Regions from separate parts of the Caballeronia sp. ATUFL_M2_KS44 genome, predicted to be linked through region 2. Evidence: riboswitches for the same ligand, from Rfam matches in the RefSeq annotation. Region 2 holds a riboswitch; the other holds the start of a gene.

Region 1 (11,376 bases), on a different contig from region 2:
GCGGCGAATCCTCGATCAGCAGCACCGCGAGCGGCGCGCCGCGCGGTCTGTGCTGTTCTGCCGAATCGTCGATGGTGATGTGGCCCACGGCGGGCATCCTCCGCTTTACTGCGTCCTCGTCGGCGGCAAGCGCTCGGTGATGTGCTATTCGATCAACCCGTTCTTGATCGCGTAATACGTGAGATCGGCGTTGTTCGCGAGCCGCATCTTCTCCAGCACGCGCGCGCGATACGTGCTCACCGTCTTCACCGACAGATGCAGTTCCTGCGCGATCTCCGTCGGAATCCGGCCGCCCGCGAGCTTGCAGAAAATCTGGAACTCGCGCTCGGAAAGCGTCTCGTGCGGCCGCTCGGCTGCGGGCTTGTCGAGTTTGTCGGCGAGCGCATCGGCGATGAACTCCGACAAATAGCGATGCCCGCGCGCCACCGTGCGGATCGCGCGCACGATCTCGTCGGGCGCGGCGTCCTTGTTCAGATAACCGTTCGCGCCGGCCTTGAGCAGGTTGATCGCGTACTGGCTCTCGGGAAAGCCGGACAACATGAGCACGCCCTGCTGCGGCCGGATCTGCTTGATGACGCGTAAGGTGTCCACGCCGTTCTTGTCGGGCATCGCGATGTCGAGCAGCACCACGTCGAATGCCTGCTCGCGCACGAGCGCGATGGTTTCGTCGCCGGTCGATGCTTCCGCCGCCACTTCCATGTCGGGTTCGTCGGCGACGAACTGCCTGAACCCGCTGCGCACGATCGCGTGATCGTCGGCTATCAAGACTCGAATCATTCGCGCCGTCCGCGCTGCTTAAATAGGTGAGCGGTCATTTTACGCATGCTTCGTTCATGCGCGATGCGCGGTTCCGCTCGCCCGCGCATCGCACCCACGGCTCGCCGGAATCAGCCGTTGCGGCCTTCGAGCAGGTCGGCCATGTCGTCCGCGTGCTCTTCTTCGACAGCCAGAATCTCTTCGAAGAGGCGGCGCGTCGTGACATCCTTGTCGCCCAGATAGCGGACGATCTCGCGGTACGTATCGATCGCGATGCGCTCGGCGATCAGGTTCTCGCGAATCATGTCGATGAGATCCGTGCCTTCCTTGTACTCGGAATGCGAGCGCGACTTGAGGCTGTCCGGCGCGAAATTCGGCTCGCCGCCCAACTGGACGATGCGCTCCGCGAGCATGTCGGCGTGCTCCTGCTCTTCGGTCGCGTGCTCGGCGAATTCCTTTGCGACGGCTTCCGAATGAATGCCCTTCGCCATGAAATAGTGGCGCTTGTAACGCAGCGTGCAGACCCATTCGGTCGCGAGCGCGTCGTTGAGCAGCTTCAACACGGTCTCGCGGTCCGCGCTGTACGTCGACGTGACCGGGCCTTCGTCCATGTGCTGACGCGCGTCGTTCCGGATCTTCTCAACGTCGAGGACGAAAGCGTCCGAGGATTGGCCCGGCGCATTTACAGCAGACGATTTGGACATGTGATTGGCTCCTGTGGATGGGGTGATTGGCGGTCGTTGATGCAGGTCCGCGCGTGCACTTCATAGCGCCCTGCTATCCGATCATCGTCTTCGATGCACGCGCCGTGCCCGCTCGGGACGGCGCGCCGGGACCGCGCGTCAAAAGGGCGTGGCCGTCATGTCCTGAACACGCCGAGCAACAGCGTGACGACGAACACCACGAGAAAAATATAAAACAGGATCTTCGCGATTTCCGCAGCGCCCGCCGCGATGCCGGTAAAACCGAACACGGCGGCGATGATCGCGATCACGAAGAAAACGGCGGCGTAGTGAAGCATGGAACCCTCCTCGTTGATCGTTCTTGTCAGAGTCCGTTCGGGCGGCGCCTTGCTCGGAAATGCCGCCGCTCTCACGTTCCAGTGTCGATTAAGGATGCGATAAAAACCCCGCTAATCGACCGCTTTTTTGGTAATGACGAACCCGAGCACGAGAAACACGACGCAAAGAATCAGGAACAGGATGAACAGGAACTTGGCGATCGACGCCGCGCCCGCCGCGATCCCGGTGAAGCCGAGCAGACCGGCGATCACGGCCACGATTGCAAAGAACAGTGCCCACTTCAGCATGATCTTTCCCCGTATGAATGGATGGTGAGCCCATCCTAGCGATGCACTTACCGATGCGCATTCGGGCTGGCTCCTTTTTTGCTGTGAGAATCCACCGACATCAGCTTTCAATCGGCTCCGCGAGCGAACCGTCGTTCGCCGCGCGACGCCTGAGACCACGCCATGAGCCACGTACCTCGCGCGATCCTGTCGCCCGTTGCGCACGACCCGCCGCCCGCGCCGCCGCGCGCCGGGCTTGCCCGCATCAACGAATGGATGCGCCGCTATAGCTGGCTGGTGGCGATGACCGTCGCCATCGTCATCACGGTCGGCGGGCTCGTGATTCTGGAATCGGGGCGCATGCGCATCGCGGCTGAATACGAGACCGCGCTCGATGCAAAAAGCGCCACCGCCGACCTTTCCGCACTCGCCGCCGACATCGCGACGCTCTCCGCGCAACGGCGCGCGTTCGTGTTGCAGCCGGACCCGGCCTACAAGTCGCAGTTCGATTCGACCGCCGCGCACGTGCGCCGCGCGCTCGCGACGCTCGATGCGTACTACCGCCGCATCGGCGACGACACCGCGCTCGCCAGCTTCGCGCAGGTCAGCGCGGCGGCGAACGAGGAGATCGAAAGCGGCGCGGCGCGGCTCGCGGGATCATCGTCGGATGCAGTCGAACCTTCCGCTTCCGACAACTCGACGCTCGACGCCGCCCTCTCCCTCCTGCGCCTGAACGAAGAGCAGCGCGCGCAGCACGCGCTCGATACGAGCCGCGCCGATCAGCGCATTTCGACGCTGTGCGTCGGCGCGTTGTGCGCGCTAAACATCGTGCTGTTTCTGCTGCTGTTCCGGAATCTCGGCATCCAGTTGGACAAGCAGGATCGCGTGCAAAAGGAACTCATCACGCAGCAGGAAGAACTCGATCAGCTCGTCTTCGAGCGCACGCGGCAGCTCGAAGCGCTCGCGTGGCACTTGCAGTCCGTGAGCGAAGACGAGAAGACGCAGCTCGCCCGCGAACTGCACGACGAACTCGGCTCCATCCTCACCGCGAGCAAGATGGATGTCGCGTGGGTGCGCGGCAAACTGCGCGAAAGCGAACCGGCGATGGCCGAGAAACTCTCGCGCGCCATCGTCAATCTGGATCAGGGCATTGCGCTGAAGCGCCGCATCATCGAGGACATGCGGCCTACCGTGCTCGCCAACTTCGGCCTGGTGACGGCGCTGCGCTCGCTCGTCGACGAAGCCGCGCAACGCAACAACTGGACCGTCGAATTCGATCTGCCGGGCGAGGACGTGAAGCTCGGCGAGGCGATCGAGATCGCGCTCTTTCGCGTCGCGCAGGAAACGCTCACGAACGCGGCGAAGTACGCGCGCGCGAGCCGCATCCGCGTCGCGCTGACGATGGATGCGGCCGTCGTGTCGCTGCATATCGCCGATGACGGCGTCGGCATCCGTCCGCAGGATCTGAAGCGCACGCAGACGCATGGGCTCGTCGGCATGCGGCAGCGCGTGTCGGCGCGCGGCGGACGCTTCGAGATCGAGCGCGCGAAACCGCATGGCACGAGCATCAGCGTGTCGATGCCGCGCGAGCGCGTTCATGGCGATGCGGATCACGCGCCGGCGCGCTCCGCCGCGTAGGACGATGCCGACGCCAAGTACGGATCAGGCCGACAAAAAAAACACAGGCGTGCCTACAGCCGAGCCCTGTCCGCTTTTTTTATGATTGTTCACACCGGTGAGGCCCGTCGAACGATCAGCGGCCAATCCAGACACGATCAACCACGCCATTCACTTCAAGGGGAATGAACATGACTCGAATCATCGCTTTGCTGCTGATCGCCGGCACGGCCGCGCTCGCGGGCTGCAACACCATTTCGGGCGCAGGCCAGGATCTCTCGAAGGGCGGCCAGGCCATCTCGAACTCGGCGGAAGAGCACAAGTAAGCCAGCCGGTCTTCGACTCGATTTAAGCGTAGTTCCCTGTCTTTCCCGCCGCCTTGCGCGGCGGGATTTTTTTGTGCGCGCGCTTTTGTAATGGCGTTTTGCATCGGCGCTGCGGAAAAAAACCGCCCGATTACTCGGGCGGTTTTTTATCGCTCGGATAACGCGCAGCGATCGCTTATTGCGTGTCCGGCAAATCGATCGCCGGCTGCTGCGTATTGCCGCCTTGCGCCACCAGAACGCGAATCTTCTCCGGCACGATCTGCGATGCCGCGTCGCCCGCCGGCAGCGTCGTCACGAGCCAGTCCGAGTTGTTGCCGAGATTGAACGACGCCGACTTGTACACCGGCGTCTTCGTTCCCGGCAGCGTCGCGATGAGTTGATACGTGCTGCCCGACACGTAGAGCGAATCCTGCGTCGAAGCAGGCACTGCGTTCTTGTACGCGACGCCCGCCATCGTCGGGCTGACCGCCGTGATGTCCGCGCCCGGCGCGACGAGGTAGAGGTCGAGATTCGGCGCATTCGTCGACGCGTTGAAGGCCCGCACGCGCGCGCTGTTCGAAAGCAGGCCCTTGTCGAACGGATCGTCGATGACCGCGATGGACGGCACGAGCCCCGCTTCCGGCAGCGCGATCACGGTGTATTCGTGGCCCTTCGCCGCATTGTTGATGGTCGTGTCCGTGGCGAGCTGGGTGGTCGTGTTGACGGCGGCGTAGGAGAAGTTGTGCTGGCCGATATCGATATTCGCGAAGTTCGTCACGGCCTTGTACGCCAGATTCGGTTGCAGCACCTTGCCGTTATCGTAGAAGTCGACGTTCGGCCCGCTCGGAAGCGCGTGGACGAAATGCACCTGAGCCTGCGTGAGACCGAGTTCCTTGCCGACATCATCGGATCCGCCGCAAGCGGACAGGATCGAAGCGACAGCGGCGAGCGCCGTGGCGGTACGGATGAGCTTCATGTGCCACCTTCCTTTTTTGATTGTTGACCTTTGGATGGCCGCGGCGACGCATCGAACTGCACGGAAGATGCGCGAATCGCGGGTGCCGGACATGAGCAACACCTATGCCCCGGCACGGTGCGCGAACGCGTCGAATGAGCGGAAAAGCGTTGCCGGGCAAGGCTCCGCCATTCATTAGAGGAATCGCTCGGGACGATTTTCGGCGATGCCAAAAGCGCGAGCCGCCCACGCGGCGGCTCGTTTATTACAAGAAGGGAAGGAAAATCAGGCGAGCCCGCGCCGGCGGCGCTCGAACCAGAACGACAACCCGACGCTCGCCAGAATCACGACAGTCGCGATGACCGTCCAGCGCGTGATCGCCTCGCCGAGCAGCAGCGCGCCGAGCAGCACCGCGACGACCGGATTCACATACATGCAGCTGCTCGCGATGATCGGGCTCGTGTGGCGAATGAGAAAGCCATACGCGACGTAGGCGGCCATCGTGCCGATCAGCATCAGATAGACGAACGAGAACGCCGGCACCCAGCCGAGGCTCGTCAGCCGCTCGCCCGACAGGAGCGCGACGCCGGTGGAAATGGAACCGCCCAGGCCGATCTGCAGCGCAGTCGACACGAAAAGATCCGACGGCAGTTTCAGGCGGCTTGCGAGATGCGCGCCGCCCGACCAGAAGATTGCGCCGCAGAGAATCGCCACGCTGCCGGCGGTCGCGCCCGAGCCCTGATTGCCGTGATTGAGCAGCACGATGCCGGCGAGCCCAAGGCCGACCGCCACCCACTCCCCTTTCGCGATGCGCCGGCCGGTGAGCGCGGCGATGATCGTCGCGAAGAGCGGCACGGTCGCGACCATCACGGCGGCGGTGCCGGTTTCGACCGTGCGCATGCCGTACGCGAGCATCCCGCTCGACAAGCCGACGAGCAGCGTGCCGACGATCGCGGCGTTGCGCACTTCGGCCATCGTCGGCCAGACGGGCTGGCGGCGCGCGGCGAGCGCGAAGAGTCCGATGCCCGCGAACAGATTGCGCATGCCGGACAGCAAGAGCGGCGGAAACGATTCGAGCGAAAGGTGCACGGCGAGATACGTCGAGCCCCAGACGACATACACGACGGCGAGCGCGAACGCGACCTGTCCCTTACGGGAGCGCGGCGCGCGAAACGGAAAGCGGTCGGGAAGCGAGAACGGCAGACGCGGCGGCGAGGCGGACATGCATCACTCCGCGAAAGCCGCGCCGCATGCGGCACGAACGGGACACATCGGACGGCTGGCGGTGCGACGCCTGCAAAGCGCGGCAGGACGAAGAAAACACGACGGCATGATGAAGCGATGGAAGGCGATCGAGAGGCAACGTGCGGCGGCGGCAGTCGCGAAACCGCGCTTTGGGGTAAGTCCCTCTGGGGTAAGTACCTAAAACGCGGCGCTCGCCATTATGCAGGAACGGCGAAACGTGAAGCGGGCAAATCGTCGATGGTTGCCAACACGCCACGGTGCGGTGTATGGTGGCGGCTGCTAACGCGGGGGTCCTGCGCTGCACATCGCGATTCGAGTCCGGCATGACCGGTTGAATCGCCCGTGTATCGTGGGTGAGAAATACCCTTTGAACCTGATCTGGATAATGCCAGCGCAGGGAAGCGTTCGGGTTCGACGGTTTCGCCTCAGACCACTTCTTCCGAACCCGCACCTTTCCGTCTCGTTCCTCCCTGTTTAGCTCCTGAGTCAGCCGTGCGTTACGCGCGCGCTGGAATTTCGTCCCTGCAGGAGACATACAGCACATGAATGCCAACCCGAAGTTTCTGTCCGAAAACGCCGTTGTCGATGCAGCCGCCATCGCGCCGCTGCCGAACTCGCGCAAGGTCTACGTGAGCGGATCGACGCCGGACATCCGCGTGCCGATGCGCGAAATCACGCAGTCCGACACGCCCGACGGCTTCGGCGGCGAGAAGAATCCGCCCGTGTACGTGTACGACACGTCGGGTCCGTACACCGATCCGGACGCTTCCATCGATATTCGCAGCGGTCTGCCCGCTTTGCGCGGCGAGTGGATCGCCAAGCGCGGAGACACCGAGGAACTGAGCGGCCTGTCGAGCGAATTCGGCCGCGAACGCGCCGCCGATCCGAAGACCGCCGAGCTGCGCTTTCCCGGACTGCATCGGCATCCGCGCCGGGCGCTGGATGGCAAGAACGTCTCGCAGATGCACTACGCGCGGCAGGGCATCATCACGCCGGAGATGGAGTACATCGCGATCCGCGAAAACCAGCGCCGCGCCGAATACCTCGAAAGCCTGCGCACGAGCGGCCCGAACGGCGAAAAGCTCGCGAAGATGATGGGCCGCCAGCACGCCGGCCAGGCCTTCGGCGCGGCGGCATTCGGCAAGGATGCGCTCAAGGAAATCACGCCCGAGTTCGTGCGCGAGGAAGTGGCGCGCGGCCGCGCGATCATCCCGGCGAACATCAATCACCCGGAAAGCGAGCCGATGATCATCGGACGCAACTTCCTCGTGAAGATCAACGCGAACATCGGCAATTCGGCGGTGACGTCGTCGATCGGCGAGGAAGTCGACAAGATGACGTGGGCGATCCGCTGGGGCGGCGACACGGTCATGGATCTCTCGACGGGCAAGCATATTCACGAAACGCGCGAGTGGATCATCCGCAATTCGCCGGTGCCGATCGGCACGGTGCCGATTTATCAGGCGCTCGAAAAGGTCAACGGCAAGGCCGAAGACCTGACGTGGGAGATTTTCCGCGACACGCTCATCGAGCAGGCGGAGCAAGGCGTCGATTACTTCACGATCCACGCGGGCGTGCGTCTGCAATACGTGCCGCTGACGGCGAATCGCATGACCGGCATCGTGTCGCGCGGCGGCTCGATCATGGCGAAGTGGTGCCTCGCGCATCACAAGGAAAGCTTCATTTACGAGCACTTCGAAGACATCTGCGAAATCATGAAGCAATACGATGTCTCGTTCTCGCTCGGCGACGGCCTGCGCCCCGGCTCCATCTACGACGCCAACGACGAAGCGCAGCTCGGCGAACTGAAGACGCTCGGCGAGTTGACGCAGATCGCGTGGAAGCACGACGTGCAGGTGATGATCGAAGGCCCCGGCCATGTGCCGATGCAGCTCATCAAGGAAAACATGGACCTGCAACTGGAATGGTGCGACGAAGCGCCCTTCTACACGCTCGGGCCGCTGACCACCGACATCGCGCCGGGCTACGACCACATCACGTCGGGCATCGGCGCCGCGATGATCGGCTGGTTCGGCACCGCGATGCTCTGCTACGTCACGCCGAAGGAGCACCTCGGCCTGCCGAACAAGGACGACGTGAAGGAAGGCATCATCACGTACAAGCTCGCGGCGCACGCGGCGGATCTGGCGAAGGGTCATCCGGGCGCGCAGGTGCGGGACAACGCCTTGTCGAAGGCGCGCTTCGAATTCCGCTGGGAAGACCAGTTCAACCTCGGCCTCGATCCGGACAAGGCGCGCGAATTCCACGACGAAACGCTGCCGAAGGATTCCGCCAAGGTCGCGCATTTCTGCTCGATGTGCGGCCCGCATTTCTGCTCGATGAAAATCACGCAGGACGTGCGCGATTTCGCGGCGAAGCAAGGCGTGAGCGAAAACGAGGCGCTCGCCAAGGGCATGGAGACGAAGGCGATCGAGTTCGTGAAGAAGGGCGCGGAGATTTATCAGCCGACTTGACGCTGATGCTGCTTTTGCGTTGATTTCGCGTTGATTCGATGTTGACGGCGGCCTGTCGCACTGTGCGTGCGGCGGGCCGTTTTCATTCGGGCTTGGCTGGCGGTTCCGGGGAATCGGGCACCTTTCCTGCTGTAAGTCGCATGAACCGGCGAGACTTTGCGGCGCCGTTCCACGCGAGCCGCAGCCGATTCACCTCAACATCGTATTGGAGAGTCGACATGAAAAGCATCAAACAAATCGGCGCCGCTGCAATGGTCGTTGCACTCTTTGCAGGCCTCACCGGCTGCGACAGCATGAACACCCGTCAACGCGATACCGCGATCGGCGCGGGCGTCGGCGCAGCGGGCGGCGCGGTGATCGGCGGCAGCGCGCTTTCGACGCTCGGCGGCGCGGCGGTCGGGGGAGTCATCGGGAATCAGGTAGGCAAGTAACGAGACCACGCACAGGCGGCGCGGCGTTCATCGCCTGCGCCGCTGTTTCAGGACTGTTACAAGACGCCGCATCGCAATACTTTTTCACAGAAGCTCGGAAGCGCGGCGCAGTGCGTTCGAGTAAGCTCCTCTTGAACGGACCGGTGCGAGCCAAGAGTCCGGCAAGCATCACGCAAGGAGCAGCACCATGATCCCCGCCCGCTTCACCATCACCTCTCTCGCTTCCGGAACCCGGGCGATCGTCGCGGCGCTCGCCACGGGCGTCATCGTCGGCGGATGCTACTACCCCGCTTATCCCGACTACCCGGCCTATTACTATCCGACCGTGCCTGCTGCCTACACGCAGCGCGAGTTTGCCGTGCCGCCGCAGGGTGCTTCAGGCGCCGCGGCGTCTGCCGCGCCGGGCGCCACGTATTCGACCGCGCAGGTCGAATACCAGTACGTGGCCGCATCGCCGAGTGCGGACTATTACGCCGTGCCCGCTTATCCGTACTACGCGCCTTATCCGGCCTACGCCGCTTATCCCGCGTATCCGCCGTATTACGGCTGGGGCTATCCGGCAATCTCCATTGGCTTCGGATACTGGGGCGGCGGCGGTTGCTGCTGGGGACACGGCTGGCACGGCGGCGGATGGCATGGCGGCGGCGGATGGCACGGCGGCGGCACTTCATGGCAGGGCGGGCACGGCGGCTACGGCGGATATGGCGGCGGATACGGTGGTGGCCACGGCGGCCGTCACTGACTCGCGTAAACCATGTTTCGCAGGCGATACAAACAAAACCCCGCTAAACGGCCGCCTATTCATCTGACGTAACACTTCTGCAACATTTTCCGACGCGATCCGTCGAACGATCCGGTTCGCGTCCGGCTTTCCCGTCCGCACGACAAAGCTCCTCCCTTTTCCGACAAGGCTTCGCCCGATTTCGCCAGACAATTGGCACGGTTCTGGCTAATCACCGTCGCAATTCGCACGACGCGACGGCACGCCCGCTGTCGCGAACCTTCGTTCTCGGGGATCGGACATGATGGCCTTTGTGTTTTTCCTGCTCTGGATGCTCGCTTCCCTCGCGCTCCTGACCGTCTGGGTGTTCCGGCAAACGCCGCAATCGGGCAACGACGCCCCCGCGCCCGGAGCAGCCGTCGAGGGCTGAGCGCTTTTCCGCTTGACGGAGGCCATCGGTCACCTATTCTTAGTCTGCGCGTTAGGCAACCGCTTAAGGCCGCGGAAGCATCGGCTCGCGACGCGCATCGCGGCTCGACGCCGCCTGCGTATAAGAATGCGACGCCTGTCGACAGGAGACCTCCGATGTTCCATCAGCTGCTCACCCCCGTCGCGAATTCGCTCGCGCTGTCGTTCATCGTCGCTGCGCTGCCGATCGCCGTCGTGCTCGCGCTGCTCGGTTGGGCGCGGCGTCCCGCGTGGCAGGCATCGCTCGCCGGGCTGGTCGTCGCGCTAGTCATCGCGGTGGCCGCCTGGCATTTTCCGATCGGGCTCGCGCTCGATTCCGTCGCGGCCGGCGCCGTGTTCGCGCTGTGGCCGGTCATGTGGATCGTGTTCGCCGCCATCCTGCTGTACAACGTCGCGCAACGCTCCGGCCGCTTCGAGGCGTTCCGCGTATGGATGGTCGAGAACCTGCCGAACGACAGGCGTATCGTGCTCGTCGTCATCGGCTTTTCGTTCGGCGCGCTGCTGGAAGGCATTTCCGGTTTCGGCACGCCTATCGCCATCACCAGTTCGCTGCTGATCCTGCTCGGCTTTCCGACGCTCGAAGCGCTCACGTTCACGCTGATCTTCAATACCGCGCCGGTCGCGTTCGGCGCGCTCGGCGTGCCGATCACCGTGCTCGGCGCGGTGACGCATCTTCCGACCGACGCGCTCGCCAAGATGGTCGGCCGCCAGTTGCCGTTCTTCGCATTCTTCCTGCCGTTCTACGTGATCGGCATCTACGCCGGTTTCCGCAACATGATGCGCGTGTGGCCGGTGCTGCTCGTCTCGGGCGGGGCGTTCGCGCTCACGCAGTACGTGACGTCGAACTACATCAGCTATGCGCTCACCGACGTGCTGTCGTCGCTCGTCTCGCTCATTTTGACGATCGCGTTCCTGCGCGTCTGGAAGCCCGTTACCGACGAACGTTTCGCCGTGAACGTCGACCGGCTCGGACAGACGCGCGGAACGATTTCGGGCGGCCAGGGCTGGCTGCCGTGGATCGTGGTGTCGGTGGTGGTGATCGTGTGGACGGTCGCGAAGATCTTCCTGATCGGCGACGTGAAGATTGCGTGGCCGGGTCTCGACAAGGCCGTCTAC
Region 2 (11,376 bases):
ACGCTCAGAATCGCCGCCTTCGGCAACCGGTCCACGAGCGTGTTGTAGATATGCAGTTCGTTATCCGCATCGAGCGCGCTCGTGGCTTCGTCGAGGAACAGGAAGTCCGGCTTGTGCAGCAGCACGCGCGCGGCCGCGAGCCGTTGCTGCTCGCCCGGCGACAAGCTCCGCGCCCAGTGCGCGTTTTCTTCCAGCCGATCGCCATACGCTTCCAGATTGCACGCGCGCAACACCTCGCGCGATTCCTCGTCGGTGAACGTGCCGCCCGGCGACGGATACGCCAGCGCCGCGCGCAACGTGCCGATCGGCAGATAGCTTTGCTGCGGGATGAACATCATCTTCGCGTCGACGGGCGCGTCGATCGTGCCGTCGCCGAACGGCCACAGGCCCGCGAGCGCGCGCATCAGCGTGCTCTTGCCCGATCCCGACGGTCCAACGACCAGCCAGCGCGATCCCGGCTCGATCGATACATCCGCCACGCGCGAAAGCGTCGTGCCGTTCGGCAACGCGAGCGTCAGATTGGTCGTCGTCAGCGAGGTCGTGCTCGTGTAATGCAGATTGATGCCGCCACGTTCCGTCGCGGGCGACGTTTCCTCGCGGATATGCGTCGAGCGCATCACGCGCTTGAATTCGCGCAGACGATTGACCGTGGCGCGCCATTCGACCAGCGTCGAATAACTGTTGATGAACCAGGAAAACGAATCGCTGACCGTGCCGAACGCCGATGAAATCTGCATCAGCACGCCGAACGAAAAGGCGCCCGCGAAGTAGCGCGGCGCGGCGACCATGATCGGGAAAATGATCGCGATCTGGCCGTAGAAACTCAGCACGAAGGTCATGCGCTTCGTGTACTTCATGATGAGCCACCAGTTGTCGCGGATGCGCTGGAAGATGGTCTTCGCGTTCGCGGTTTCGGTGGCGATGCCGTCGTAGAACGCAATCTGTTCCGCGTTTTCGCGCACGCGAATCAGCCCGAAACGGAAGTCCGCTTCCACCTTCTGCTGCTGATAATTGATCGACACCAGCGGATGCCCGACCTTCTGAATGATGAGCGAGCCGAGAATCGCGTACAGCGCCGCTGCCCAGACCATGTAGCCGGGAATCGTGATCGGCGTGCCGCCGAGCGAGAACGTGAGCGCGCCCGCGATCGTCCACAGAATCGTGATGAAGGTGACGAGCGTGACGAGCGTCGAAAGCAGATCGAGCGACAGCGTGAGCGTGGTCGTCGCGAAAGATTGCAGGTCGTCGCTGATACGCTGGTCGGGGTTGTCGGCGAGGCGATCGCGCTCGATGCGGTAGAACGCGCGGTCGCCGAGCCATTGTTCGAGATACCGGTTCGTGAGCCATTGCCGCCAGCGGAACGCGAGCATCTGACGCAGATATCGCCCGTAGACGGCGAGCAGGATGTACGCGAACGCGAGGCCGGTGAAGATCAGCAGCAAGTGCGGAAAATCGCGGACGTTCTTGTTCTGCAGCGCGTTATAGAAGTCCGCGTTCCAGCTGTTGAGCCGCACGTTGATCCACACGACGGTCATGTTGATCGCGATGATCGCGACGAGCAGCCCCCAGGCCAGCTTGCGTTCTTCGGATACCCAGTACGGCTTGATGAGGCTCCACGCCGAGACCTGATCCGCCTGCTGCTGCGTGTTTTCGGAATTTGTGTTGGCCATGACCTTTCTGCTGGTGCGCCGGCTTGCCGGCGGGTTGACACGTTTCGCGGCCGGATCGGGCATGGGCGCGAGAAGGTGATGTCGCGCGCGAGCCGCTTCCAGCCTCGCAGATTGTTGAGATGTTCTCTTAACTGCCGCTTAATACGGTGCGATCGTTCGATGAACCGCTTTCGGGGCATTGTGCCAGAGTGCCGCAGCCCGCGACCGATGCGGCCCGTGCGCGCGGGCAATCCCGGTTTGCAGCGGCTTTGCCTTTTATGCTCTAATGACCAACGGCGAAACAGGGGTGCTTCGCGCGCATCGGTACCGGGCGCGGCGAGGCTGAGAGAGACCCTTTGCACCCGATCCGGGTAATACCGGCGAGGGAAGTTTCCGGAGAACGCGCAATGCCTTGCGCCTTTCCTCCAGTTTCTTCCAGTCTTCCTTTCCGCCCGATGCGTCTTGCTTCGACGCCGGGCCGGTCTCTCCGCTGATTTCGTCGCTGGTTTCACGCAGGGGTGCGCGCTCGTTCGCGACGCCCGCGTACGCGCGTCGTCAAAGGAGACATCGGATTGTGAATAGCATCGATCAGGCCGCAGCGAACCAGCCCGATTTCGCCGTGATCGGCGGCGGGCTCGTCGGGCGGCTCGTCGCGTGGCAGCTCGCGGGCGCGGGCCACGAGGTCGCGCTGTACGAACGCGGCGACGAATCGGGCACGCAGTCGGCGGCGTGGGTCGCGGCCGCCATGCTCGCGCCGCTCGCCGAAGCGACGAGCGCGGAGCCGCTGGTCGTCGAACTCGGAGCGGCGTCGCTCGCGCGCTGGCCGGACGTGCTCGCTGCCTTGCCCGAGCCGGTTTTCTTCCAGCAGAACGGGACGCTCGTCGTCTGGCACGGCGCGGATCGCGCGGAGGCGCCGCTTTTCGAGCGCCGCTTGCGCGCGAACGCGCCCGCCGCGCTGCTCGACGGCGGTTTCGTCAGGCTCGCGGGCGCGCAAGTCGCGCAGGCGGAACCCGCGCTCGGCACGCGTTTCGCGCAAGGCTGGCTGCTGCCGCACGAAGGCCAGCTCGACAACCGTCAGGCGCTGAAGGCGCTCGCGGCGGGGCTGGCGGCGCGCGGCGTGCGCACGCACTGGAACACGCCCGTCGATGCGATGCCCGACGCGCACTGGATCATCGATTGCCGCGGACTCGGCGGCAAGCCCGCGTGGCCCGCGCTGCGCGGCATTCGCGGCGAAGTGGCGCGCGTGCATGCGCCGGGCATCGGCTTGACGCGTCCCGTGCGGCTGCTGCATCCGCGTTATCCGCTCTACATCGCGCCGAAAGAAAACGACCTCTACGTGATCGGCGCCACCGAAGTCGAAGGCGAAGACATGTCGCCCGTGAGCGTGCGATCGGCGCTCGAATTGCTGAGCGCGGCGTTCGCCGTGCATCCGGGCTTCGGCGAGGCGCGCATCCTCGAACTGAATTCGCAATGCCGGCCGACGCTGCCGGACCATCGGCCGGCCATCGTGTGGGACGGCGCGCGGACCGTTCGCGTGAACGGGCTGTATCGGCACGGCTTCATGATCGCGCCCGAAGTCGCGGATTCGGCCTGCGCGCTCGCGGATGCGCTCATCGGCGAGACCGTGCGCGACGCCGCTTCCTTCGACGACTTCCGCCGCCGCGCGCGCTGGTCCGAACTGCTGCACGGCGCGTTCGAGACGGCGACCGTCGCGACCGTCGCGACCGTGTGACGGACATTTGAGACAAAGCATGGACATCCACATCAATCAGCGCGAATTCATCTTGCCCGATGCGGCGACCGTCACCGACGCGCTCGCCGCGTTCGGCGCGAAGCCGCCGTTTGCCGTGGCGCTGAACGGCCAGTTCGTCGCGCGCGGCGAGCACGGCACGAAGACGCTTTCGCCGGGCGACAAGCTCGACATCGTTTCGCCCGTCGCGGGCGGCTGAGTCCAATACAGGGACACGATCATGACCACACAATCCGCCGCCGACGCGCTCACGCTCTACGGCCAGACTTTCCCGAGCCGCGTGCTGCTCGGGACATCGCGTTATCCGTCGCTGCAGTCGCTGTCGGATTCCATCGACGCCGCGCGTCCCGGCATGGTGACCGTCGCGCTGCGCCGCCAGTCGGAGACCGGCGAGGCCGGCTTCTTCGATGTCCTCAAGCGCCACGGCGTCGCGCTCCTGCCGAACACGGCGGGCTGTCAGAGCGTCGACGAAGTGCTGACGACCGCCTACATGGCGCGCGAAGTGTTCGATACGCCGTGGATCAAGCTCGAACTGATCGGCGACGACTACACGCTGCAGCCCGACCCGATCGGTCTCGTCGAAGCCGCCGCGAAGCTCGTGCGCGACGGCTTCAAGGTGCTGCCGTACTGCACCGAAGATCTCGTGATCGGCCGGCGTCTGCTCGACGCGGGTTGCGAAGCGCTGATGCCGTGGGGCGCGCCCATCGGCACCGGCAAGGGCGTGACGAATCCCTACGGCCTGCGCACGTTGCGCGAGCGGCTGCCGGACGTTCCGCTGATCGTCGATGCCGGCCTCGGCGTGCCGTCGCATGCGTGTCAGGTGATGGAGTGGGGCTTCGACGGCGTGCTGCTCAACACGGCCGTCTCGCAGGCGACGTTTCCGCCGCAGATGGCGCGCGCGTTCGCGCTGGGCGTCGAGGCCGGGCGCACCGCGTTTCTCGCCGGACCGATGGCCGAGCGCGACAGCGCGCAGGCGAGCACGCCGGTCGTCGGCATGCCGTTCTGGCATCAGGACGGAGGTGCGGCATGAGCTTGCTCGGACGCGAAGTGTTCTGGCCGCCGGCGGACGAACTCACGGAAGTCGCGGAGCGAATCCGCGCGCGACTCGGCGACTGGCCCGCGGCGGCGACGCGCTGGCGCATCTGCCTGACGCCGCCCGAATCGCCGGGCGCGCAGGATTTGATCGTCTTCACGGAAGCGCATGACGCCGATGTCGAAGCGCTCGAACGCGGCGGCGCGGCGGTCCTGGAAGCACAGGGTGATCGCGTGACGCTGACGCGCGGCGGCGACCGTTTCGTGCTGGAAGGCGAGCGGTCCGACGACTGGCTGGCCGCGCTCGCCGCGTTTCTCGACTGCAACTTCGAGCCGCACGATGCGCTCGTGCTGGCGCTCGCCTGGCGCACCGGCGACGACGCCAAAGAGGACGCATGGCCCGTCGATTTCGCGACGTTCCCCCGCGTCGGCGACCTGCCGCCCGCGCCGGAGCCGGGCTTTCCATCGTGCCCGGATAAGCTGGGGCTGTATCCCGTGCTGCCGAGCGGCGAATGGATCGAGCGCGTGCTCGGCCTGGGCGTGGTCACCGCGCAGTTGCGCCGCAAGAGCACCGACGCCGACGACCTCCAGCGCGAGATCGAGCGGTCGGTGGCGGCGGGGCGTCGGCATCAGGCGCAGCTTTTCATCAACGATCACTGGCGCGCGGCGATCGCGGCGGGCGCGTACGGCGTGCACCTCGGCCAGGAAGACGTGCAGACCGCCGATCTGAACGCGATCGCGCGCGCCGGGCTGCGCCTCGGCCTTTCGACGCACGGCTACTACGAAATGCTGCGCGCGCTGCATTTCCGCCCGAGCTACCTCGCGCTCGGCGCGGTCTTCCCGACGACGACCAAGGTCATGCCGACGAAGCCGCAAGGACTCGCGCGCCTTCGCCGATACGTGCAGTTGCTCGCGGGCCGCGTGCCGCTCGTCGCGATCGGCGGAATCGACGGCAACGTGATGGACGACGTGCTCGCGACGGGCGTCGGCAGCGCGGCGGTCGTGCGCGCCGTGACGGAAGCGCCGGACACGGCTGCGGCGGTTTCGTCGCTGCAACAGAAGTTTGCACGTCAATGCTGACAGTTCCGAAAAATCAAGGCCTCGGAGCATAGGGCGAAGCACCGATTGCACGCAGGCCCTATAATGCGGCGTTTTGCGTCAACGGAATTTGTTACCCAGTGCCAGCCTCTTCAGAGACTCTGTTAGAGCTACGCGACGTCGACTTCGGTTACGGCGACCGGCTCGTCCTGTCGAACCTGAACATGCGATTCCCGCGTGGCCAGGTGGTCGCGGTCATGGGCGGCTCCGGCTGCGGAAAGACCACGACGCTGCGGCTGGTCGGCGGTCTCGTCAAGGCGAGCCGTGGCCAGGTGCTGTACGACGGCCAGGACGTCGGCGCGCAGACGCGTGAAGGTCTTTACGCGCTGCGCCGCAAGATGGGCATGCTGTTCCAGTTCGGCGCGCTCTTCACCGACCAGACGGTGTTCGAGAACGTCGCGTTCCCGCTGCGCGAGCACACCGATCTGCCGGAAGAACTCATCCGCGATCTCGTGCTGATGAAGCTCAACGCGGTCGGCTTGCGCGGCGCGCGCGACCTCGCGCCGTCGGAGATTTCGGGCGGCATGGCGCGGCGCGTGGCGCTTGCCCGCGCCATCGCGCTCGACCCCGAACTCATGATGTACGACGAGCCGTTCGCCGGTCTCGATCCCATCTCGCTCGGCATCACCGCGAAGCTGATCCGCACGATCAACGACGCGCTCGGCGCCACCTCCATTCTCGTCACGCACGACGTGCCCGAATCGTTCGCCATCGCGGATTACGTGTACTTCATCGCGAATGGCGGCATTCACGCGGAAGGCACGCCGGCGCAACTGCGCGCGTCGCAGGACCCCACGGTGCGCCAGTTCATCGACGGCACGCCGGACGGCCCGTTCAAGTTCCACTACGCGAGCCAGCCGCTCGCGGCGGATTTCGGCATCGGAGGCAAGGCATGATCAGCGCAATCGGACGCTGGGTGCTCGACGGCTTCGGCACCGCCGGCTACGCCATGCGCATGCTCGTGCGCCTCGTCCTCGAATTCTTCCCGCTGTTGCGCCGTCCGCGCCTTGTCACGAAGCAGATCCACTTCGTCGGCAATTATTCGCTTGTCATCATCGCGGTGTCGGGCCTGTTCGTCGGTTTCGTGCTCGGGCTGCAGGGCTATTACACGCTGAATCGCTACGGTTCCGAGCAGGCGCTCGGGCTGCTCGTGGCGCTTTCGCTCGTGCGCGAGCTTGGGCCGGTCGTCACCGCGCTGCTGTTCGCGGGGCGCGCGGGCACGTCGCTGACGGCGGAAATCGGGCTGATGAAAGCCGGCGAGCAACTCACGGCGATGGAAATGATGGCCGTCGATCCCATGAAGGTGGTCGTCGCGCCGCGCATGTGGGCGGGCATCATCGCCATGCCGGTGCTCGCGGCCATTTTCAGCGCGGTCGGCGTGATCGGCGGCTACGTGGTCGGCGTGTTGCTGATCGGCGTGGATCCGGGCGCGTTCTGGTCGCAGATGCAAGGCGGCGTGGACGTCTGGCGCGATGTCGGCAACGGCGTCGTGAAGAGCGTCGTGTTCGGTTTCGCGGTGACGTTCATCGCGTTGTTCCAGGGCTACGAAGCCCGGCCGACGCCCGAAGGCGTCTCGCGCGCGACCACCAAGACGGTCGTGTATGCGTCGCTGGCGGTGCTCGGCCTCGATTTCCTGCTGACCGCCTTGATGTTCAGCTGATGGCCACGGCGCGGACGTGGGCGTTGTGAAGGGCACATACCGTCACACGCGCTCCGCGACAAGATTCTCTTTGGAAAGACGATGAAAAAGACTGCTCTCGACTTTTGGGTCGGCCTCTTCGTGGTGCTCGGTTTCGTGGCGCTGCTGTTTCTCGCGCTGAAGGCCGGCAACATGAGTTCCCTGTCGTTCCAGCAAACCTATGCGGTTCGGCTCAAGTTCGACAACATCGGCGGGCTCAAGCCGCGCGCGCCCGTGAAGAGCGCGGGCGTGACGGTCGGGCGCGTCGGCTCGATCGGTTTCGATGCGAACACGTACCAGGCGGTCGTGACCATCGATATCGACAAGCAGTATCAGTTTCCGAAAGATTCGTCCGCGAAGATTCTGACCTCCGGTCTGCTCGGCGAGCAGTACATCGGTCTGGAGCCGGGCGGCGACGATCAGATGCTCAAGAACGGCGACACGATCACGATGACGCAATCGGCCGTCGTGCTCGAAAACCTGATCGGTCAGTTCCTCTACAACAAGGCGGCGGATTCGGGCGCATCGAAGGCGGCGACGCCGGCCGCGCCCGCACCGGCGTTCCCCGGGGCCGCCAGCGCGATGGGCGCGGCGCCCGAACCGGCGCCGGCCGCATCGGCGGCGAGTGCGGCAAGCGCGGCATCAGGCGCCGCGCAATAAGGAGAATCGTATGTACGCGATGGGGCTGCGGCGCGTGCTGGTATCGGCGGCGGTGGTGACGCTCGCCGGTTGCGCGACGGTTACGACGCCGACCAAAGGCGATCCGTTCGAAAGCTACAACCGGACGATGTTCACGATCAACGACAAGGTCGACCAGGTCGCGTTGAAGCCTGTCGCGAAGGCATACGTGTGGGCGGTTCCGGAGCCGGTGCGCAATAGCGTCACGAACTTCTTCTCGAACATCGGCGACGTCTACATCGCGGCGAACAATCTGCTGCAACTGAAGATCGCGGATGGCGTGTCGGACATCATGCGCGTCGCGATCAATACGCTCTTCGGCGTCGGCGGCCTGTTCGACGTCGCGACCGTCGCGAAGCTGCCGAAGCACTCGGGCGACTTCGGCCTGACGCTCGGCCATTACGGCGTGCCGCCGGGGCCGTATGTCGTGTTGCCGCTGCTCGGGCCGAGCACGGTGCGCGATACGAGCGGGCTCGTCGTCGATTATTTCGGCAATCCGCTCAGCTACGTGAGCCCCGATTCGGTGAGCTGGGCGCTCTACGGCGTGAATCTCGTCAACGTGCGCGCGAACCTGCTCGGCGCGACGGACGTGCTCGCCGACGCCGCGCTCGACAAGTATTCCTTCGTGCGCAACGCCTATCTGCAGCGGCGTCAGTATCTGATCGGCGAAAGCCGCGATACCGGCACCGAGGCTGCGCCGAACTACGACGAAGCGCCGCTTCCGACTTATGCCGAACCGGAAGGCACGGCGGGCGCGGTGGGCGCAGCGGGCGCCGTCGGTGCATCGGCGACGGCGGTTCCGCCTGCGGCGGCATCGGCTGCGTCGGGTGCCGAGGCTGCTGAAGCGGCGTCGGGCGCGGCTCCTGCTTCGGCAACTGCCGTGGCGCCGAATGCGGCCAGTTCCGGAGGCAGCGCGACGGTGCCGGGCAATCAGTACGTCCCGCCGCGCGCTCCGCCGGGCTTCCCTTCGTTCCGCTTGCGTTGAGCGTGCTTGCGCTAACGCGCGGTAACATAACTGACAGCGTTTTTTACAGCTTGGGCTGTGCGCTCGCTGAACTCCGGTCCGGTGAGCGCAATCCAACCCAAGCCACTTTCTTGCAGGAATCGCGATGAAAAAATTCTTTTTGCTTCCCTTGTTTGCCCTGTTCATGGCGTTTTGCGGCGCGGCCTCGGCGCAAACCGTCGATACGAACTCGCCTGACGCGATGATCAAGACGGTCACGCAGCAAGTGCTCGATCAGATCAAGTCCGACCCGCAGCTTCAGTCGGGCAACGTTCAGCGCATCACCGAACTCGTCAATCAGAAGATCCTGCCGTACACGGATTTCACGCGCACCACGCGTCTCGTGATGGGCCGCAACTGGAATTCGGCGACGCCGGAACAGCAAAAGCAGATCGTCGAGCAATTCAAGATGCTGCTGATTCGCACGTACTCGGGCGCGCTGAGCCAGGTTCGCAACCAGACGGTTCAGTACAAGCCGTTCCGTGCATCGCCGGAAGATACGGACGTCGTGGTCCGCTCGGTCGTGATGAACAACGGCTCGCCGGTCGAACTCGACTATCGCCTGTACAAGACGCCGCAAGGCTGGCGCGTGTATGACATCAACGTGCTCGGCGCGTGGCTCATCCAGGCGTATCAGCAGCAGTTCAGCGAGCAGATTTCGCAACACGGCGTCAGCGGTCTGCTCGACTTCCTGACGCAGCGTAACCAGCAACTCGCGAGCGGCAAGGCTTCGTCGTGAGTTCAGTCGCCACCGGCGGCCGCTTTCAAACGGCCGCGACCCTGACCCACGAGAGCGCGAAGTCCGCGCTCGAAGCGGGTCTTTCGCGCATCGCTGCCGGCGCGACCGAAGTGGACTGCGCGCCGCTGCGCCAGTTCGATTCATCCGCGCTCGCCGTGCTGCTCGCATGGCAGCGCGCAGCGACCGCACGCGGCGTCGCGCTCGATATCGTCAACTTTCCTTCCGGGCTCGCCAGTCTCGCGCAAGCCTATGGCGTCGACACGCTGCTCACCTTCCGACATTGATCCTGTCCTGACTTTCTCTCAGGCGCGGCGGCGCGCTCAAGAAGCGTGATCCCGCCGCAAACAGGACGGCTCCGACGTCGGGCCCCACCGCTTTGCCCTATAATCAAACGTTTTTTCGGGCCCAAACCCGGCCCCATTTCGATCGAGTCCGGGTCCGTCAAGCGACAATCCGCCAATCGAGGCACGGCCGCACGAGGCGCGTGCACTGTCAATGTCAGCCATAGAAATCCGAAACGTCAGGAAGCGCTATAAAGACCTCCAGGCGCTCAAAGGCGTGAGCCTCACGGTGGAAGAGGGCGAGTTCTTCGGCCTGCTCGGTCCCAACGGCGCAGGCAAAACCACGCTGATCAGCATTCTCGCCGGACTTGCGCGTGCCGATAGCGGCACGATCGCCGTTCGCGGCCACGACGTCGTCAGCGATTTTCGCGCGGCGCGGCGTGCGCTCGGCGTCGTCCCGCAGGAACTGGTGTTCGATCCGTTCTTCACCGTGCGCGAGTCGCTGCGCATCCAGTCGGGCTATTTCGGCTTGCGCAACAACGACGACTGGATCGATGAAGTCATGGCGAATCTCGATCTCACCGAGAAAGCCGACGTCAACACGCGCGCGCTGTCCGGCGGGATGAAGCGCCGCGTGCTGGTGGCGCAGGCGCTGGTGCATCGGCCGCCGGTGATCGTGCTGGACGAACCGACGGCCGGCGTCGATGTCGAGCTTCGGCAAACGCTGTGGAAATTCATCTCGCGGCTGAATCGCGAAGGCCACACCATCGTGCTGACGACGCATTACCTCGAAGAAGCCGAATCGCTGTGCGACCGGCTCGCCATGCTTCGCCGCGGCGAAGTCGTCGCGCTCGAACGCACGAGCACGCTCTTGCAGCGCTTCTCCGGCATGCAGTTGTATCTGCGTTTTTCGAACGGCGTGCTGCCTGCGGAACTGCGCTCGCTCGAAGTCGATCCGCACGCGGTATCGGGCGCGCAGCATTTGCTGCGTCTGTCGACCTACGACGAAGTGGAGCCGATTCTCGCGAAATGCCGCGCGGCCGGCTGCACGTTCGACGAAATCGAAGTGCGCAAGGCCGACCTCGAGGACGTGTTCATGCAGGTCATGAAGGAACCGGAAGTCGTCGAGGGCCTGTCATGAGCGGCTTTCAGACGTTGTTCTACAAGGAGCTGCTGCGCTTCTGGAAAGTGTCGTTCCAGACCGTGCTCGCGCCCATCGTGACCGCGCTGCTCTATCTCACCATCTTCGGTCACGCGCTGTCGGGGCATGTGCAGGTGTATCCGGGCGTCGGCTATACGAGCTTCCTCGTGCCCGGCCTCGTGATGATGAGCGTGCTGCAGAACGCGTTCGCGAACAGTTCGTCGTCGCTGATCCAGTCGAAGATCACCGGCAATCTCGTGTTCGTGCTGCTGCCGCCCATCGCGCATTGGGAGATGTTCTTCGCCTACGTGCTGGCGTCGGTCGTGC

What was found. A riboswitch is a leader RNA that binds a small molecule or an ion and turns the genes downstream of it on or off. The one in region 2 is predicted to bind thiamine pyrophosphate.
Region 1: linked by a shared signal. The riboswitch ahead of thiC (phosphomethylpyrimidine synthase ThiC) and the one ahead of NCR39_RS12140 (FAD-dependent oxidoreductase) in region 2 are both predicted to bind thiamine pyrophosphate.

What each region holds. Positions count from the first base shown of each region.
Region 1 covers NZ_JALQEA010000006.1:980,198-991,573, reverse strand. The annotation lists gene NCR39_RS04650 (response regulator) at 1-88, opposite strand, end outside; gene NCR39_RS04645 (response regulator) at 145-777, opposite strand; gene NCR39_RS04640 (ferritin-like domain-containing protein) at 888-1,460, opposite strand; gene NCR39_RS04635 (DUF1328 domain-containing protein) at 1,616-1,777, opposite strand; gene NCR39_RS04630 (DUF1328 domain-containing protein) at 1,889-2,065, opposite strand; gene NCR39_RS04625 (sensor histidine kinase) at 2,228-3,682, shown strand; gene NCR39_RS04620 (entericidin A/B family lipoprotein) at 3,853-3,987, shown strand; gene NCR39_RS04615 (DUF4397 domain-containing protein) at 4,163-4,942, opposite strand; gene NCR39_RS04610 (EamA family transporter) at 5,207-6,145, opposite strand; TPP riboswitch at 6,443-6,584, shown strand; gene thiC (phosphomethylpyrimidine synthase ThiC) at 6,709-8,640, shown strand; gene NCR39_RS04600 (YMGG-like glycine zipper-containing protein) at 8,859-9,071, shown strand; gene NCR39_RS04595 (hypothetical protein) at 9,259-9,813, shown strand; gene NCR39_RS29615 (hypothetical protein) at 10,094-10,222, shown strand; gene NCR39_RS04590 (L-lactate permease) at 10,378-11,376, shown strand, end outside.
Region 2 covers NZ_JALQEA010000025.1:19,244-30,619, reverse strand. The annotation lists gene NCR39_RS12145 (ABC transporter ATP-binding protein/permease) at 1-1,670, opposite strand, end outside; TPP riboswitch at 1,943-2,055, shown strand; gene NCR39_RS12140 (FAD-dependent oxidoreductase) at 2,224-3,381, shown strand; gene thiS (sulfur carrier protein ThiS) at 3,401-3,598, shown strand; gene NCR39_RS12130 (thiazole synthase) at 3,620-4,429, shown strand; gene thiE (thiamine phosphate synthase) at 4,426-5,511, shown strand; gene NCR39_RS12120 (ABC transporter ATP-binding protein) at 5,610-6,425, shown strand; gene mlaE (lipid asymmetry maintenance ABC transporter permease subunit MlaE) at 6,422-7,189, shown strand; gene mlaD (outer membrane lipid asymmetry maintenance protein MlaD) at 7,271-7,867, shown strand; gene NCR39_RS12105 (MlaA family lipoprotein) at 7,878-8,870, shown strand; gene NCR39_RS12100 (MlaC/ttg2D family ABC transporter substrate-binding protein) at 8,995-9,627, shown strand; gene NCR39_RS12095 (STAS domain-containing protein) at 9,624-9,911, shown strand; gene NCR39_RS12090 (ABC transporter ATP-binding protein) at 10,123-11,049, shown strand; gene NCR39_RS12085 (ABC transporter permease) at 11,046-11,376, shown strand, end outside.